3 regions of the Tsuneonella sp. HG222 genome follow, and region 2 is predicted to be linked to each of the others. Evidence: predicted binding sites of a transcription regulator. Region 2 holds the regulator's gene; each other region holds the start of a gene.
The links. The regulator LexA, encoded in region 2, represses DNA repair genes until DNA is damaged. The targets are predictions, from matches to a motif close to GTTCCNCNCTTGTTCT.
Positions count from the first base shown of each region.

Region 1: a site for LexA is predicted at 1,973-1,988, ahead of ACWPMZ_RS07975 (putative DNA modification/repair radical SAM protein). Genes of this name have one in related genera too.
Region 3: a site for LexA is predicted at 1,782-1,797, ahead of ACWPMZ_RS01835 (S24 family peptidase). Genes of this name have one in related genera too.

Region 1 covers NZ_JBSOQZ010000001.1:1,590,410-1,596,707, reverse strand. The annotation lists gene ACWPMZ_RS07985 (MFS transporter) at 1-885, opposite strand, end outside; gene ACWPMZ_RS07980 (alpha/beta fold hydrolase) at 998-1,861, opposite strand; gene ACWPMZ_RS07975 (putative DNA modification/repair radical SAM protein) at 1,991-3,235, shown strand; gene ACWPMZ_RS07970 (UdgX family uracil-DNA binding protein) at 3,232-4,671, shown strand; gene ACWPMZ_RS07965 (error-prone DNA polymerase) at 4,673-6,298, shown strand, end outside.
Region 2 covers NZ_JBSOQZ010000001.1:1,332,863-1,339,160, forward strand. The annotation lists gene ACWPMZ_RS06715 (ComEC/Rec2 family competence protein) at 1-1,727, shown strand, start outside; gene lexA (transcriptional repressor LexA) at 1,829-2,518, opposite strand; gene ACWPMZ_RS06725 (molybdopterin molybdotransferase MoeA) at 2,592-3,791, opposite strand; gene moaC (cyclic pyranopterin monophosphate synthase MoaC) at 3,788-4,261, opposite strand; gene ACWPMZ_RS06735 (hypothetical protein) at 4,427-4,639, opposite strand; gene trpC (indole-3-glycerol phosphate synthase TrpC) at 4,639-5,433, opposite strand; gene trpD (anthranilate phosphoribosyltransferase) at 5,430-6,298, opposite strand, start outside.
Region 3 covers NZ_JBSOQZ010000001.1:385,401-391,698, reverse strand. The annotation lists gene ACWPMZ_RS01860 (conjugal transfer protein TraG N-terminal domain-containing protein) at 1-275, shown strand, start outside; gene ACWPMZ_RS01855 (hypothetical protein) at 272-487, opposite strand; gene ACWPMZ_RS01850 (thermonuclease family protein) at 618-1,226, shown strand; gene ACWPMZ_RS01845 (hypothetical protein) at 1,220-1,357, shown strand; gene ACWPMZ_RS01840 (DUF6961 family protein) at 1,297-1,557, shown strand; gene ACWPMZ_RS01835 (S24 family peptidase) at 1,865-2,500, shown strand; gene ACWPMZ_RS01830 (alpha/beta fold hydrolase) at 2,738-3,643, shown strand; gene ACWPMZ_RS01825 (hotdog fold thioesterase) at 3,640-4,134, shown strand; gene ACWPMZ_RS01820 (efflux transporter outer membrane subunit) at 4,064-5,524, opposite strand; gene ACWPMZ_RS01815 (MDR family MFS transporter) at 5,535-6,298, opposite strand, start outside.

The DNA of each region.
Region 1 (6,298 bases), 260 kb from region 2:
CTGCCAGAAACTGGCCCGCAGAGCCTGCTCCAAGGTGAAGCCCGCCGTCGTCAGCAATTCGGGCGTCCAGTTCAGCAGGCCGTAGACCAGCGTGGTCGTGGCGGAAAAGCTGATCACCATGCCGATGTTGAGCATGCGGTTGCTGCGATGGAAAATGCCGATCTGCTCTCCTGCACCAGCATTGTCGCGCACCACGGACTCCGGCAGAAGTTCGATCGACGGATCGATCACGCGCGCGGCGCTCTTCTGCGCTTCCTCCTTGCGACCCTTGCCGAGCAGATAGGCCGGCGGCTCGCGCAGGAAGAGGATCAGGATCGCACCCAGGACGAGCGAGGCGACGCCGAAAATCTGGAACGCGCCGCGCCAGCCGTATTCCGGCAGCAGCACCGGCATCAGCGCCGCGCTCACCGAAATACCCACCGGGATGCCGACCGAGAGAAACGAAACGGCGTGGGGCCGCCATTTCTCGCTCACCCAATCGCTGACGAGGGCAAGGGCGTTGGGATAGGCGGCACCGAAGCCCAGGCCGCCGATCGTGCGGACGGCCGCCATCTCCCACACGGTGTTCGTCCACGCTGCTGCAATGGTCGACCCGCCGAAGATGAGGCAGGCGATGAACAGTGTGCGCAGCCGGCCGATCTTGTCGCCCAGCATGCCGCCGAAGATCGAGCCGAAGCCCATACCGAACAGCGAGGCGGCCAGGGCAGGACCGAAGACCGCGCGGTCGATCTGCCACTCGTCGAGGATGACCGGCGTGACCAGCGATAGCGACTGGAGATCGATGCCGTCGATGACCAGGAGTGCTAGCCCCAGCCCCATCACCAGCATCTGGTAAGGGCGCAAGGGCGCGTCGGCGATCGCTTCGCTGAAAGTCTTTTGCGTCATCGGCCTCTCCCCAGCCTTTTGGGGATGATGTCAGGCAGGAGGGGCCGCGTCCATCGGCAAAAAGAAAGGCGCGCCACACGGGCGCGCCTTCCAATTCAACGGATTGCCTGGTTCAGGCCGGTTCGATGATGCGCTGCTCGTAGCTTTGCGAGGCGCCTCCGCGGTCGAGGAACGCGGTGATGTCGTCGATCAGGCGCTGCGTCTGCGTGGCGAACACGCCGTGGGGTTCGCCGTCGTATTCGATGATCTCCGCGGTGGGGACCTGGGCGGCAACCACGCGCCCGGTGGCATCGATCGGAACGGTCACGTCCTTGGTGCCATGGATGACCAGCGTCGGCACGGTCAGGCTCGGCAAATCGGGGCGGAAGTCGGTCGTCGCGAACGCTTCGGCTGCCTTGAGCGTAGCGTACTGGCCCGCCTTCATCGTGGTCATCCAGGCCCAGTCGAGTTCCTCGTCGCTCACGTCGTCGCCATAGAAATCCTCGAAGAAATCGGTGAAGAAGGCGCGGAAATCCTCCTTCATTCCGGCGGTCATCTCGTCGAAGGTTTCCTGCGGCACGCCATTGGGGTTGTCGTCGGTCTGGAGCATGTACGGAACGACCGAACTGACGAGCACCGCCTTCGATACGCCCGCTCCGCCGTGACGGCTCATGTACCGTGCGATTTCGCCGCCACCCATCGAGAAGCCGACGAGGGCCACGTCCTGGCTTGCGCCTGTTGCCTTCATGACGTCGGCCAGATCGTCGGCGAACGTGTCGTAATCGTATCCGGTCTTGGGCTGGTCCGACCTCCCGAAACCGCGGCGGTCGTAGGCGATCGCGCGGTATCCGGATTCCGCGAGTGCCATCATGACCGGATCCCAGCTATCGGCCGACAAGGGCCAGCCGTGGATGAGGATGACCGGCGGGCCATCGCCGAGCTCCTTGTAGAAAAGCTGAGTGCCGTCGCGCGTGGAGAGGGTATTTATCGAAGTCATCGGGTCCGCCTTCGTTGTAGGTGCTGACGGAAGCTCCGAGAGGCGATCCTGTTCCGTTTGTGCGACGAAGCGCCCCGCACGGCGTTGGAAAGGACTGGCAAATCCCCGATAAGAACATATAAGGAACGGATGGGTCAGCTCAGCATCATCGAAAAGCTCGAAATCCTTGCCGACGCGGCAAAATACGACGCGTCCTGCGCATCCTCGGGGACGAGCAAACGCAATTCGAAGGGCGGTAAGGGCATCGGCTCGACCGAGGGAATGGGCATCTGCCACGCCTATGCGCCCGACGGGCGGTGCATCTCGCTGCTCAAGATTCTCCTGACCAATCATTGCGTGTTCGACTGCCACTACTGCGTCAATCGCAAGAGCTCGAACGTTCGGCGCGCGCGTTTCACGCCGCAGGAAGTGGCCGACCTCACTCTCAGCTTCTATCGCCGCAACTACATCGAGGGGCTGTTTCTCTCCTCGGGCATCGTCAAAAGCTCGAACCATACGATGGAGCAACTGGTGGAGACCGCGCGCATCCTGCGCGAGGATCACGACTTCCGGGGCTACATCCACCTCAAGTCGATCCCCGAAGCCGATCCCGGGCTGGTGCACCAGGCCGGGCTTTATGCGGACCGGGTGTCGATCAACGTCGAATTGCCGACCGACGCGGGGCTGACCCGTCTCGCGCCGGACAAGGATGCTCGGCAGATCGAAGGCGCGATGGGCGGCGTCAAAATGGCGATTGTCGAGGCCAAGGATGCGCGCAAGCGGTTCAAGCACGCCCCGCGCTTCGCGCCTGCCGGCCAATCCACTCAGATGATCGTGGGGGCAGATGCGGCGACCGATGCGGATATTGTGGGCAAAGCAAGTCGGCTCTACGACCGGTTCCGGCTGCGGCGGGTCTACTACAGCGCGTTTTCGCCCATTCCGGACGCCAGCGCCGTACTGCCGCTCAAGCGCCCGCCGCTGATCCGCGAGCACAGGCTTTACCAGTCCGACTGGCTGATGCGCTTCTACGGCTATCTGCCGGGCGAGGTCATGCAGGCGACGGAAGCCGACGGTAACCTGCCGCTGGATATCGATCCCAAGCTGGCCTGGGCGCTCAAGTTCCGCGAGCGCTTCCCGGTCGACGTCAATCGCGCGCCCCGCGAGGCGCTTTTGCGCGTTCCGGGGCTGGGGGTGCGGGCGGTCAATCAGATCATCGCCAGCCGGCGGCATCGCACGCTGAGGCTGGACGACGTAGGAAAGCTCACTGTCTCGATCGCCAAGGTGCGCCCCTTCCTGGTGACCTGTGACTGGCGGCCGATCACGCTGACCGATCGCGCCGATTTGCGGGCGCTGCTCGCGCCCAAGCAGGAGCAATTGGAGCTGTTCGCCGCATGACCGCGCTGCAGCACGTCAAGCTGGGCACGTATTACGTGGTCAACCTGGCCGAACCCGACGATTTCGACTTCTGGCGCGAAAGGGCCCGCGGGCTGGTGCAATGCGAAGTGCCGCCCGACCGCGTTGCCTGGGTCGCGCCGGGCGGATCGGGCAGCTTGTTCTCGCATGGCGACCGCCGCCTGCCCGTGCCCGGAAGCGATGCCGTGGTAGTGCGCGCGAGCAAGCAGTTCGTGCAGTTGGCCAAGATGGCCATTTGCCATTCGGACCCTGAGCGGTTCGCATTGCTCTACCGTCTGCTCTGGCGGCTGCAGGCCAATCCCAGGGCGCTGGAAGATCGGGCCGATCCCGACGTCCGGCGGCTCGACGAACTGGCCCGCACGGTGCGCCGCGACATCCACAAGATGCGGGCCTTCACCCGGTTCAGGCTGGTCGAGACGGGGGATGCAGACGCTCCCGAGCATTTCGCCGCCTGGTTCGAGCCCGAACATCACATCCTGCGCGCCAATGCGGGGTTCTTCGTGCGCCGCTTTTCCAACATGAGCTGGTCGATCCTGACGCCGCAGGGTTCGCTTCACTGGGACGGCAAGACGCTGGAGGAAGGTCCTCCGGCGCAGCGCGGGGATGCCCCCGCGGGCGATCCGATGGAGGACCTCTGGCGCAAGTACTATGCATCGATCTTCAATCCCGCGCGTTTGAAGATCGGGGCCATGCTCAAGGAAATGCCCCGCAAGTACTGGAAGAATATGCCCGAAGCGGCGCTCATTCCCGAGCTTATCGCAGGGGCACAGGGGCGCGAGGCGGCAATGGTGGAAGCGGGCGAACTGGACATGGGCGAACGGCCCGGCTCGTTGACTGCAATCGACAAGGCAATCCATGCCTGCCGCCGCTGCCCGATCGGCCTATTGGACAATCATGCCGTCATGGGGGAAGGGCCGCAGGACGCCGCCCTGATGATCGTCGGCGAGCAGCCCGGCGACCAGGAAGATCTTGCCGGGCGGCCCTTCGTCGGACCTGCCGGACAGGTGCTCGACACTCATCTCGAAGCCGCCGGGATCGACCGCCGCGCGGCCTACGTCACCAACGCGGTCAAGCATTTCAAGTTCGTGCCGCGAGGCAAGCGCAGGCTGCACCAGTCGCCGACCGCCAAGGAAATCGATATCTGCCGCTGGTGGGTCGAGAGCGAGCGCGAGATCGTGCAGCCCAAGCTGATCCTGGCGCTGGGTGCCAGCGCGGCCCGCGGGATGCTCGGCAAGACGGTCAGCATCTCGAAAGCCCGCGGTGCGCCCATTCCGCTCGAGGATGGCAGCGAACTGTGGGTTACCGCACACCCCAGCTATCTCCTGCGGCTCGACGGCCCGGCGCGCGACGAACAGGAGCGCCTGTTTGCCGCCGACCTTGCCGCGGTGAAGGAGCGGTTGGCGGAAATGGCAGGCTGATGTGCCCGAGAACGACCTTCTCGTTCCCCGCCGCAGGATCGAGCTAGACGACGAGGTCCTGACCCCGCCGCCGCGCGCACCGTTCGTCGAGCTGGGGCTGGTCAGCAACTTCAGCTTCCTGCGCGGGGCATCGGACGCGGTGGACCTGGTCCTGACCGCGCATGCCCTTGGCTACGATGCGATCGGCATTGCCGATGCCAATTCGATGGCCGGCGTGGTGCGGATACATACCGAAGCCAAGACCTTGCGCATGACGCCGGTGATCGGCTGCAGGATAGAGACGGTGGAAGGGCTCGCCTTCCTGGCCTATCCCACGGACCGGGCCGCCTACGGCAATCTGTGCCGCCTGATATCCGCCGGCCGGATGGCGAAACTGGACGGCGAGTGGCAGGACAAGGGCGTTTGCGACATCTCATTGCCCATGCTGGCGGGCCATTGCGAGGGTTTGCAGCTGATCCTGCTGCCCCCGGCCGATCTCGATGCGCAGTTCTGCGTGCCGGGTTGGGCCGGCAATGTCGTGGGGCTTGACGGCGAGCCGATCCACACACCGGCTTTGGCGCCGTTCAGTCAGGCTTTGGTGCATCTGCGCGCCGGGTTGCCGGGGTTGCGCCACCTGGCCGCGAGCTATCTCCACAGCGGGGACGATATCGCCCGGATCGACCGGATCGAGGCACTGGCGCGGGCCAACGGCCTTGCGCTTCTGGCGACGAACGACGTCCATTACCATGCGCCGGAGCGGCGGCCGCTGCAGGATGTCATGACGGCGATCCGGCACAAGACGACCGTCGCCGGTGCAGGCCACCTGCTGCATGCCAATGCCGAGCGGCACCTCAAGAGCCCCGCGGAGATGATCCGACTGTTCCAGCGTTGGCCCCAGGCCATCGCCGAGACGCGCAAGGTGGCCGATGCCTGCAGGTTCACGCTGGACGAACTGCGCTACGAATATCCGGAAGAGATCTACCCCGAAGGCCAGACGCCGCAGGAGTTCCTCGAAAGCGAAACGTGGAAGGGTGCCGATTGGCGCTATCCGTCAGGATTGCCGGATACTGTCCGCAGCACGATCGAGCGTGAGCTGGCGCTGATCGGCAAGCTCGAGCTTGCGCGCTATTTCCTGACCATCAAGGACATCGTTGATTTCGCGCGCACCGGTGTCGATCCGCCGATCCTGTGCCAGGGGCGCGGCTCGGCCGCCAACTCGGCGGTGTGCTATTGCCTGGGTATCACCAGCGTCGATCCGGCAAAGCACGTCTTGCTGTTCGACCGCTTCATCTCCGAAGAACGCAAGGAGCCGCCCGACATCGACGTCGATTTCGAGCACGAGCGGCGCGAAGAGGTGATCCAGTACATCTATCGCAAGTACGGCCGCCAGCGCGCGGGGCTGTGCGCCACGGTGATCCACTATCGCCCCCGCATGGCGATCCGCGAGGTCGGCAAGGCGATGGGCCTGTCGGAGGACGTCACCAGCGCGCTGGCGAGGACGGTCTGGGGCGGGTGGGGCAAGGAGATCGGCGAAAAGCATGTGGCCGAAACCGGCTTGGATGCTGCCGATCCTCACCTTGTCCGCGTGCTCAAGCTGACCGAGCAGATGATCGGCATGCCGCGCCATCTGAGCCAGCACGTCGGCGGT
Region 2 (6,298 bases):
GCACCCGGCTGGTGCTGGCGACCCGCGACGAGGAGGGCCGGGCGATCAAGGTGCGAGTCAACGTGCCCCTGGCCGAGGACGCGCCGGCGCTGCGCGAAGGCGCTGTGATCCGCTTTCGGGCGCGGCTGATGCCGCCCGCCTCGCCGATGTTGCCGGGCGGTTACGACTTTGCCCGCGCGGCCTGGTTCCAGGGCTTCGCGGCCACCGGCAGCGTGCAGGGCGGGGTGGAACTGGTCGAGCCGGCGCGCGGCGAGGCCTGGCTGGCCGCCACGCAGCGCCGGCTGGCCGATCACGTTCGCGGGCAACTAGGCGGATCGGCCGGTTCGATCGCCGCGGCCTTCGCCAGTGGCGACCGCGGGGCGATCGACCCGGCCGACGAGGAGGCGATGCGCGACGCGGGCCTGACGCACCTGCTGTCGATCAGCGGGGTGCATGTCAGCGCGGTCATCGCGGCGGTCTATTTCCTCGCCATTCGCCTGCTGGCGCTCTGGCCGTGGTTCGCGCTGAGGGTGCGGCTGCCGCTGGTCGCCGCCGGCGCGGGGGCGCTGGCGGGCGTCGGCTATACGCTTCTGACCGGCGCCGAGGTGCCCACGATCCGCAGCTGCGTGGGCGCGGTCTTGGTGCTGGGAGCGCTGGCGCTGGGGCGCGAGCCGCTGTCGATGCGTATGGTCGCGGTGGCGGCGGCCTTCGTCCTGCTGCTGTGGCCCGAGGCGATTGCCGGGCCGAGCTTCCAGATGAGCTTTGCCGCCGTGGTCGCCATCGTCGCGCTGCACGATGCGGGATGGGTCCGGCGCTTCCTCGCGCCGCGCGAGGGGAGGGCGCTGGGCCGGCTGTGGCGCGCGCTGGCGATGCTGCTCGTCACGGGGCTGGTCATCGAGCTGGCGCTGATGCCGATCGTGCTGTTCCATTTCCACCGCGCGGGCGTCTACGGCGCGTTCGCCAACGTCATCGCCATCCCTCTGACGACCTTCGTTTCGATGCCGCTCATCGCGCTGGCGCTGCTGCTCGACCTCGTCGGGGCCGGGTCGCCCGCGTGGTGGCTGGCGGGCCAGTCGCTCGACCTCTTGCTCGGCCTCGCTCACCTCGCCGCGGACCAGCCCGGCGCGGTCAGGCTGATGCCGCAGATGGGCTGGGGCACCTACGCCCTGTTCCTGGCCGGCGGCGCGTGGATGGCCCTGTGGCGGGGCAGGGTCCGGCTCTGGGGGCTGGGCCTGGCGGGCCTCGCCACCGTGCTGTTTGTCCTGACCCCGGAACCCGACGTGCTGATCGCCGGCGATGGGCGCCAGGTCGGGGTGGTGACCGCTGACGGGAGGCTGCTCTCCCTGCGCGACAGCAGAAGCGACTTCACGCGCGAAAACCTGATGGAACTGGCCGGCGTCGCGGCCGAGCCGATCCCGCTGGCCCAATGGCCCGACGCCGAGTGCACGCCCGACTTCTGCGTGCTGGGCATCGAGCGCGAGGGGCGGACCTGGCACCTGCTCCTGTCGCGCAGCCGCAATCTTATCGAAGAGCGCGCGCTGGCCGCGGCCTGCGAGCGGGCGGACATCGTCGTGGCCGACCGCTACCTGCCGCGCACCTGCCAGCCGCGCGCGCTGCGCGCCGACCGCCGGATGCTCGACGCCACCGGAGGCCTGTCGCTCGTGCTGGGACGCGACGGGATAGCGGTGGAGTCTGTCGCCGAAGGGCAGGGGCGCCACGGTTGGTGGCGCGGGCGACCGGCCGACTGACGAATCTGGCCAGCTAACCCTGGAGACAAGGGCAGACCCCGGAGCAGGACCGGACCGGGCGCGCCGCTCCGGCGCCGCCCGGCCTCGGTTTTCGCGACAGCCTAGTGGTAGCGGCGCAGCAGGCCGGCGAGCTTGCCCTGCACCTGGACCTCGTTCTCGGCATAGTACTGCGGATCGTAGGCGGCGTTGGCCGGATCGAGCCGGATCATCCCGTTTTCGTGGCGCAGGTACTTGAGCGTCGCTTCCTCGTCACGGACCAGGGCGACGACGATCTCGCCGTCGCGCGCCGAGTTCGTCTTGCGCACCAGCGCGTAGTCGCCGTCGAGGATGCCCGCCTCGATCATCGAATCGCCCGACACCTCGAGCGCGTAGTGCTCGCCCGCACCCAGCAGGGCAGCAGGCACGGGCAGGGTGCGATCGGTCTCGAGCGCTTCGAGCGGGACGCCCGCGGCGATCCGCCCGTGGAGCGGAATCTCGATGACATCGTTTGCGGCGGCCGGCGCAGCGCGCGGCGGCACGGTCACCCGAGCGACCGCATCGTTGGCGGCTGCCGCCGTGACGCGCGCGGGGGTGGCATTCTCGGGCTGGCGCAGCACTTCCAGCGCGCGAGCCCGGTTGGGCAGGCGGCGGATGAATCCGCGCTCCTCGAGCGCCGAGATCAGGCGGTGCACGCCCGACTTGCTCTTGAGATCGAGCGCCTCCTTCATCTCCTCGAACGAAGGCGAAATCCCGCTCTCTTCCAGCTTGCGCTGGATGTAGAGGAGCAGTTCGTGCTGCTTGGCGGTCAACATTCCGGCGCTCTCCGCAAAAACGTTCCAATTCGGGAACGAACGCGGAACAAGTAGGCAACCCGGATAACTCTTGTCAAGCGATACCGCCATTTTCGAGCCAATAGGCCGCCACGGTGTCGCCCGCCTCGGCAGCCGGCGCAAAAGCGGGCCGCCGGATCAGCGCGTCGGCGCGCGAAAGGGCGAGCAGGGCGCTGCTGTCGCGCTCCGAAATCGGGGCGAGCGCCCCATCCTCGAACCGCGCGCGAACGAACTCGGCCCGCTCGCCCACGGCGAACAGCGGCCGGGCCAGCGGGGCGCGGAACGCAGTGGGGAGCGGGTTCGCCGCCCCGCCGAGCGCGCGCAGCAGGGGCAGGGCGAAGAGGAACGCGGTCACGTAGCTCGACACCGGATTGCCGGGCAGGCCGATGATCCATTGCGGACCTTTGCGCGCCACCAGCAGCGGCTTGCCGGGACGGATCGCGACGCGCCAGAAGGCGATTTCGGCGCCCCATGCCTCCAGCGCCGGGCGCACCAGATCGTGATCGCCCACTGATGCGCCGCCGCTGGTCACGATGACTTCGGCGCCTCCCGCACGGTCGAGCGCGCCGAGCATCGCGTCCATCGTGTCGGGCACCGGCCCGAGCCGCGCGACCGAGGCGGCCCAGGGCGCCGCCATCGCCGCGAGCATCGCGCCGTTGCTGGCGGGTATCTGGTGGGGAGCACAGGCGGCCGGGTTGGCGACGAGCTCGTCTCCCGAATCGAGTACTGCTACCAGGGGCCGGCGATGGACTACCAGGTTTGCCTGCCCCGCCGCGAGGGCGAGGGCGAGGTGCGCCGGGCCGATCCGGACCCCCTTGTCGAGCAGCGTGTCACCGACGCGAAAATCGAATCCGGCACGGCGGATATGCCGCTCAGTGGGTCCGTCATCATTGGCGAGGATCAGACGGTCGCCTTCGCGCGCGGCGTTCTCCTGCAGCAGGACGGCACCGGCCCCCTGCGGCATCAGCGCTCCGGTGGAAATCCGCACGGCCTGCCCGGGCGAAAGCTCGCCGGCGAAGGGATGGCCAGCCGCGCTCTCGCCCACGACGGTCCAGGGGCCGGCACTGTCGTCGCCGCGCACGGCATAGCCGTCCATCGCCGACAGGTCGGCGGTGGGCTGGGTGCGGGCGGCGAGCAGTGGCTCAGCGAGATAGTGGCCGACGGTCTCGCCGGCCGCGAGTGCTTCGGCTGGCAGTGGCTCGACCCCCGCCAGCAGGCGCGCCTGCGCCTCGTCGAGCGGAAGGGGCGGCGTCATGTCGACGCGCGCCAGGTACCGCTCTTGCCGCCGGTCTTCTCGAGCAGGCGGACGCCCTCGATCGTCATGCCCTTCTCAATCGCCTTGGCCATGTCGTAGATTGTCAGGAGCGCGACGGAAACCGCTGACAAGGCTTCCATTTCCACCCCCGTCTTGCCGGTGAGCGACGCCGTGGCGCTGACCCGCACGGCATCGTGCTCGAAGGCGAAATCCACGCTCACCGCGTCGAGCGCGAGCGGGTGGCACAACGGAATGAGATCGCCGGTTTTCTTGGCGGCCATGATCCCGGCGATGCGCGCGGCGGCGAGCACGTCGCCCTTGGGTCCGCTCCCCTCGCGCACTGCCTGCAGGGTTTCGGGCGCCATGCGGATGCGGCCCTCGGCCGTGGCGCTGCGGGCGGTCTGCGCCTTGCCGCCGACGTCGACCATCCGGGCTGCGCCCGATTCGTCGAGATGGGTCAGCCGGCTCATCGTGCCCTCCGCAACAGGCTAGGATGACACGGAGTATACGACTGGATCGCTGCCGTTCGGACCCTGCTACGGCGAGGCCGAGCGGTGACAGGGGAAATGCCCGGGACGAGGATCCGATTCATGCCGAATCTCATGGCATATCGCGACCTTGTAGGACAGCGCCGCCTATGTCGGGCGCTTGTTGCTCCAGATCACCTGCCCGATCCCGCCCAGGGCCAGCAGCACGCCCCAGATGGTCCACGTGATGTCGCCGGCCATGAAGCTGTCGAGAAAGGCGATGTTGAGGCCCTGCAGGATCCAAACTCCGCCCAGCAAGACCATGACGCACCCCAGCAAGGTGCTGATCACCCGGAACGTCGTGTCGAGGAGCTTGCGCATCAGATTTCCCCCGTCAGCAGCAGCCTCGTTGCCGCCTCGACGTCGTCCTGCCGCATCAGGCTCTCGCCGACAAGGAAACAGCGCACGCCCGCCGCCGCAAGGCGCAGGCAGTCCTCGTGCGAGTTGATCCCGCTCTCACCCACCAGGAGCGTCCCCTCGGGCGCCAGCGGGGCGAGGCGCTCCGTCGTCGCCAGGTCGGTGCGGAAAGTGCGCAGGTCGCGGTTGTTGACGCCGATCAGCCGTGACCGCAACCGGGCCGCCCGCTCCATCTCCGCCTCGTCGTGGACCTCGACCAGCACGTCCATCCCGCGCTCGAGCGCGGCGGCCTCGATCTCCGCCATGGCGCCGTCGCTCAGCGCGGCGACGATGATCAGGATCGCATCGGCGCCGATCGCCCGCGCCTCGGCCACCTGCCAGGGGTCGATCATGAAGTCCTTGCGCAGCACGGGCAGCGGGCAGGCCGCCCGCGCATCCATCAGATAGTCCTCGTGCCCCTGGAAATAGGGCGCGTCGGTCAGCACCGAGAGGCAGGCGGCGCCCCCGCGGGTGTAGGCAACCGCGTGTTCGGCCGGGCGAAAATCGGCCCGGATCAAACCCTTGGAGGGGGAAGCTTTCTTGATCTCCGCGATGAGGCCGAAGCGTTCTGACGCCATCGCTTCGAGATTGGCCCGGAAGCCGCGCGGGGCCGTGGCGTCACGCGCGATCCGATCGAGGTCCTCCAGTGTCGCCAGCGCCTGGCGCGCCAGCACTTCCTCGCGCTTGGTGGCGCAGATTTCGGCGAGCTTGTCGGTCATCGCGCGGCCGCGATCCAGCAGTCGAGCAGCGCCTTGGCGAGGCCCTTGTCGAGCGCCTCGGCCGCTTCCTCGACGCCGTCTTTCCAGTCGGAGACCTCGCCCGCCACCATCAGCGCGCCGGCGGCATTGAACAGCACGGCATCGCGGTAGGGGCCGGGCGCGCCCATCAGCAGGGCGCGCAGGGCGGCGGCATTGTGCGCCGCGTCGCCGCCGCGGATCGCCTCGACCGGGGCGTGCGGCAGTCCGGCGGCGGCGGCATCGACCCTCCGCATCTCGAAATCGTGGCCCTGGACGTCGGCGAGCTCGTTGCCGCCATCGAGCGAGAGCTCGTCGAGCCCCTCGTCGCCCGAGACGATGAAGCTGCGCCCGGTGCCGAGCCGCGCCATCGCATCGGCATAGATCGGCACATAGGCCGGGCGCGCGATGCCGAGCAGCTGGCCGGTGACATGGGCCGGGTTGGACAGAGGGCCCATCAGGTTGAAGATCGTCCGCTTGCCCAGTTTCTGACGAATTGGCTGAATTCGTCGCATCGCGGGGTGATGATTTGCAGCGAAGAGGAAGCAGATGCCGACTTCGCGCAGCGTGGTTTCGGCGGTGCGCCCGGCGGCTTCCATGTCGAGACCCAGCGCCTCGAGCGTGTCGGCCGCGCCGGCCTTGCTGCTCGCCGCACGGTTGCCGTGCTTGGCTACCGGCACCCCGCAGGCCGCCACGACCAGGCTGACCGCGGTCGAGACGTTGAGCGTATGCTTGCCATCGCCGCCCGTGCCGCAGACGTCGATCGCGCCTTCGGGCGCCTCGATCGGGATTAATCGCGCGCGCAGGGCCCGCGCGGCTCCGGTGATCTCGCTGGCGGTCTCGCCGCGGT
Region 3 (6,298 bases), 950 kb from region 2:
CCGACGAGCTTGTTCTGCCTTCCTTTGCGCCAGTCACACGCCCCGACGTAAGTTCTCAAGGCGATGTGCGGGGTTCGGTCAGGCCCGGCGGCGTAGGCGTAGGCCTGACTGAACAGTCAAGCGATCGTGAGGAGATCGCGCACGACATCGAGCGGGTTCAGCTGCAGGGTGGACAGCGGATCGACACTTTGACGAACTATCTCGATGGACAGACTCGCGACGCAAAGGGCGCATCCGCTGAGGCGGCAGACGGTGTTAAGGAGTGGCGACCTTAATTCAGTCGGTTCACCTCATCAATTACGAGGTAGATCAAGAAAGCCGCAAACAGCAGGGTGACGACTATCACCTTCAGTCTGCCCCAGGGATCGGCCCAGGTCTTCTTCCAGGTGTAAGCCGTCAATCGGTTCTCGGCGATGGCTCGGTCGACCTCGCGAAAGCCCTGCCAATCCTGGCCACCGGCGTTCCGGGATTTGTCTGGATCGCTCATCGACCATCTCCTTCACAAACCAGCGCCGCCCATCTCCGCTCTCTGAAAGAAATTGGGAGAGGAGGTGCCCGCATCTTAGCACAAAAGCTTCGGAACTACGATATGCAGGACTTGGCTCGTTTCAGGGGTGATGGCAGACAATCAGGATGAAACGCGGGCTCCTCATCACGACCTGTGTGGCCTCGGCATGATGTTCCGGCGCAGATCAAAGAAGCTGTGCGGCAGCAGACCGGGTGCGCTGATCTTCGACTTCCGCCAAGAGTTACGTCGGCAGAAACGGACGAAGCGCCGCTCGCTCGCAATGCTTATTGGCGGTGGTCTGCTGGCGGGAGCTATCGGCGGGCTCGTCGGAACGAATTGGCCGACTAATTCAGCTAGCGCGCAAGCCAAAGCGGCGCACACCTTTGCCGTGTGCGGAACGATCCGAAAGACGTGCGTGGTCGATGGCGATACGATCTGGCTTGAGGGCGCGAAGATCCGCATTGCCGATATCGACACGCCGGAGATTTCCTCGCCGAAATGCAGCGCCGAATACGAGAGAGGAATTCGTGCGCGCGATCGGCTTTTGGTGCTGCTCAACGGAGGCGAGTTTGAACTGCGTTCGATCGGCAGTCGGGACGAGGACCAGTACGGGCGCAAGCTCCGCGTCATAGTGCGAAGCGGCCGGTCTTTGGGCGATCAGCTCGTGTCGGAGGATCTGGCCCGAACCTGGACGGGCCGGCGGGAGCCGTGGTGCTGATGCGGGATTGGCAGACCGACGAAGAGCGCGCCGAAGACGAAGCAAACGCCTGGAAGCTCCATCTCGAAGCGTGGTTGATCGGGGCGGCGACGCTGTTAGCGGTCGCCGGCGCTCTCGGGTGGCTGATGTGACGCTCACGCCGGAACAGGAATTGTGGGGAATGGCGCTTTGGGTTGAGAAGGCGCACGGCAGTCGCGGGCCCTCTTTCATTGCCCGAAAAATAGACGCCCTTGCTCGATCCGGTGAACAGGACGGGGTTCGGCTATGGCGGGAGGTTGCGCGCCGCTTTGATTGTCTCGCCGGCAGGCAGGAAGACAAGCGGTCTTCATAGGGTCTTTTCCCTATCTGCCGCTCTCGATCCACTCGAGATAGACGTTCAACCGCGCAAGTGTGCGCCTTCTGGGGCACCTCCCCTTTCTCAGGTCGAGCACGAATCTCGGGTCACCGACTGCGCGACGGCCGAAGCGTGTCGCCGAAATGCAGTACGTGATCAGGTGTCTCTCGATCCTGTCCAACAACGTCATCGCTCCTAGCCTCGACTCGCATCTTGCTTGTGTTCCTGATATGTTCCTACTAGGAAGGGTTTTGTGAGTCTAGGAAGAATCCTACACCCTACGAGAAGCACGAAGGACCGATCCATGGAGAATGTCAGGGAAGAGCTCGACCGGCTGATCCAGAAGCACAGATATGGCTATGCCTCGATCTCGAGGCTATTGGGGCGCAATGCCAGCTACATCCAGCAGTTCATCAAACGAGGCTCGCCCCGCAAGCTCGAGGATGAAGACCGCAGGAAACTGGCGAGCTTTTTCGGTGTCGATGAGCAGGTTTTCGGCGGTCCAGCCAATGTCGTCTGGGATGGCCTCGTGGAAATCCCCGTGCTTGATGTCGAGGCGTCCGCTGGTTTTGGCGCGGTGGCGGCCAGCGAGGCTGCGCACACCCGCTTCGGCTTTGATGAGCGCTGGCTCCGCAGTCTGACGTCGGCCAAGAGCGCCAGCCTGTCGATCGTCCGCGTGATGGGCGACTCCATGGAGCCCACGCTAAGCGACGGCGATGAAGTGTTGGTTGATGCGTCCGATCACGCATCGCGGCTGCGCGATGGAATCTATGTCCTGCGCGCCGACGATGCACTTGTGGTGAAGCGCGTCGCCATCAAGCCAGGCGGCAGGCAAATCACAATCGCTAGCGACAATCCCGCATACCCGACCTGGAACGACATGAACCGCTCCGAAGTGCACGTGGTCGGGCGGGTGATCTGGTTTGGGAGAGCCCTCTAGGATCGACCGAAATTGGGCCGGAAGCGGAAAGGCAGCTTTTATATCTTTGAGCGGATTAAGCGGACAGCGACTGCTGACCGAATCGCAAGCCGGTGCATTAGAGAATGGTCTGGAGAAACCCCTCTTGGCATAGACTTTTGCCGTCGTTGAAACGCCCCTGCAGGACAGCCAACACGGAGCCGAGAGCCACAAACTAAATTGGTTTACTATTTAGCGCGCCTTTCCTACCATCCGGAGATGGCGAGAGAAACCTTTACGATTGAGGGCGCAGGCGCGATTTCTCTTACAGCCGAGGCTGAGGGGGATGCCTACGCTAAACCCGTCCTTCTTGCGCACGGCGGCGGGCAGACACGGCGCGCGTGGAGAAGGGTGGTCAGCGAGCTGGCTCAAGCCGGCTTTCGCGCAATCGCCTTCGACATGCGCGGTCACGGAGACAGCGATTGGTCGCCATGCGGAGCTTATGAAATGCGCGACTTCGCGGCGGATCTGGTCGCTGCAGCGTCGCGCCTGGACCAGAAGCCAGCGCTGGTTGGCGCTTCACTGGGCGGGCTCGCTGGACTGATTGCCGCAGGGGAGCTTGCTCCAGGTAGCTTTGCTTCACTCACATTGGTCGACATTGCCCCGCGCATGGAGCCCAGCGGTGTGATGCGCGTGGTTGGTTTCATGGAAGAGCATGTCGATAGCGGCTTCGCCTCACCAGAGGAGGCGGCCGACGTGATCGCTCGCTACATGCCGCATCGTCCCAAGCGGGGCGCGAGCGATGGTCTGAAAAACTATCTGCGGCAGAAGTCGGATGGGCGCTTCTATTGGCACTGGGACCCGGTGTTTATCCGTAATATAATGTCAGCCAGACAAGGCGACCCAGACAGCCAAGAACGTCAATCGGCAATGCTGAGCCAAGCTGCGGCGAATCTCACGCTTCCGCTTCACCTCATCCGAGGCGGCTCTAGCGATCTTGTTTCCGAAGAGGCCGTTTTGCATCTGCGACAACTCGCCCCCCATGCAGAATACACCGATATTGCCGATGCCACGCACATGGTCGTGGGCGATGCGAACGATGCCTTCTCCGCCGCTATCGTCGATTTCCTACGAACCCATCACTCTTGCGATACGGCTCAACCACAGGGGACGAGGGAGCTATGATCGATCGAGAGCGCTTGCAGGAAATGCTGAATATCGCGCCGTTTCATCGATGGCTTGGGCTGGAGATTGCAACATGCTCCGACCAGGGAATCGCGATCACCATGCCATGGCGCGAAGAGATCGTGTCGAACCCTATGATTGGGTCGGCGCATGGAGGGATCCTGGCTTCACTGGTCGACCTCACCGGGCTTTATACTCTGCTTGCCGGGGGCGTCGCGGCGAGAGCGACGGCCGATCTGCATGTCGATTACCACCGTCCTGCAACCTCAGGACCTCTCACTGCTCACGGACAGATCGTGAAGATCGGGCGACAGATTTCGGTGGCGGAAACCCGGGTTCTCGAGCCCGACGACAAGTTGGTCGCCAGCGGCAGGGGCGCCTACTTCTCGTCAACCGGATCACTTGATCAGCGCGGCGGGACTATTGATCTCGAACAGGCTCTTGCCACCCAAGGCCCAGCGACTTCTGCAGCGCGATCCACGCCAGCGTAAGGGCACCTTTTGCCCGGACGAGGTCTGCTGAGGCCTGCTGCTGTTCTCGCAGGGCCCGGTTGAGGTCAGCCTTCGAGATCGCTCCTGCGGCAAAACGTTGGCGGTTCAGGTCCGCCGCGCCGTCAGCCTGCTTCTTGATTTGCATACTGGCAGCGAGCGCCACACGCTGCTGGCCGAAGCGAGCCAAGGCACGTTCGGCGTCTTGCAGTGCCAGAAGCACCGTCTGCTGGTAATTGGCGACTGCTTCGTTGCGCGCCGCCCCGGCTTGGTCGATCGCAGCGTCTACCCTGCCGAAATCCAGAAAATTCCACTGGAGGCGTGGGATCGCGAGTGCGGAGAAATCGCCGACATCGACAACGTCGTCCAACGAGGATCCGCCGAGGCCCAGGATCCCCGTGAAGGACAATTTCGGGAACCGCGCCGCCTCGGCCACCCCGATCCGCGCCGTCGACGCGGCAAGAGACCGTTCGGCCGCCCTTATGTCAGGCCGACGCGCCACCAGGCTTGCCGGATCGCCGATCGCGACCTGCTCTGGCGGCATGGGAATGGAATGCGCAGTCGTGAGCGCTGCATCAACTGATCCCGGCACCTGTCCGGTCAGTATAGCGAGTGCATCAGACAGGACTGCGATATCCGCTTCAGCTTCGGCAAGTTGTGACTTGAGCATCTCCAGTTCGGCATTCGCGGTGCCTACCGGGAAAAGCGGCAATGCACCGCGCTGATAGCGTTGGTATGTCAGCGCCAGGATCTCTTCCTGCAACGAAATCTGCGCCTCAAATTGCTCTGCGCGGAATTGGGCCTCCCGCAAATTGACGTAGGTGCTGGCCACTTGGGCAGTCAACTGGACCTTTGCGTCCTCTGCATTGGCCACCGTTGCAGCAGCTTGGGCATTGCTGGCTTCAATGCGCCTGCGCGAGCCACCGGCGAACTCCAGCTCCCAGTTGGCGTTAAGGCCCACATTGAAAAAGCTGAGCGAGTCATCGGTTTCTGCGTCGGAATTGGTTTGCTCTGACGGGGGGGGCGCCCCGCCTTGAATGTCGAGACCACGAAGCCGGCCCTGCACGGTGGTGGCCTGTGCCCCAAGCGATGGCATTCGACCCGCACGGTCTTGCCTGATGGATGCCCGTGCCTGGGCAATGCGCGCCTGCGCTGCGGCGAGCGAAGGGTTGCCGGACAGCGCAGCCTCCACCAGCCGCGTCAACTCGGGATCGCCGAGCAGCAGCCACCATTGAGCGACAACCGGATCAGATGCGCTCACATCACTGCCAGCGCGCACAAAGCGAGTGCCCGTGTCTGCTGACACAACTTCCGGGGGGCCTGCATAATCGGGCCCAGCCGTGCATCCAGCTAGCAAGGCGATAGTGATAATCGGAGGTAGCAAGTGGCGCATAATCTCGGGCTCAGTGCATCGAAAGGGAGACATTTTCCGGAAGCGGCTTGAGGAACAGAACAAGCGGGACTGTCGCGAGTGTGAGAAGTCCCATCACCAGAAAGACATCATTGTAGGTCATGATGAACGCTTCGCGCTGGAGAGTGCCGCCGAGTGCCGCCATCGCTCGTTCCATATCGCCCAAGCTTCGCGCCAGTCCGTCGAGATAGGTCTGCAGCGAAACGCTGTTCGCATTCAGCGTTTCTTCCATGCGCCTCGTATGGTGCCAAATTCGCTGGTCCTGGAACGAAGCGAGGGCCGAGAGGGCGAATGATCCGCCAAGATTGCGGGCCGCGTTGAAAATGCCCGAGGCATCGCCCGCGTCTTCCTTGGCCACCGACGCAACCGTTGCCTGATTCAGGAACATCATCGCAAGTATCATTCCGGCCCCGCGGATAAGCTGACTTTCAGTGAAGACAGCGCCGCCGGATTCGGCGGTCAGACTCGTGCTGACAAAGCAGCTGATCGCCATCAGCAGCATTCCGGTGCCGACGGCAATGCGGATGTCCACCTTGCGGATCATCAGGGGCAGAACCGGCATCAGGAGAAAGGCCGGGACACCCATCCAGAAGATGACCAGTCCCGTCTGAAAAGCATTATAGTCAGAGATGATCGCCAGAAACTGCGGAATGACATAGGTCGAACCATACATCACCATGCCCAGGGCGAGCGCCATGATCGCGACGCTGGCGAACTGTCGATTGAACAGGAGCTGCAACTTCAAGACTGGCTTGC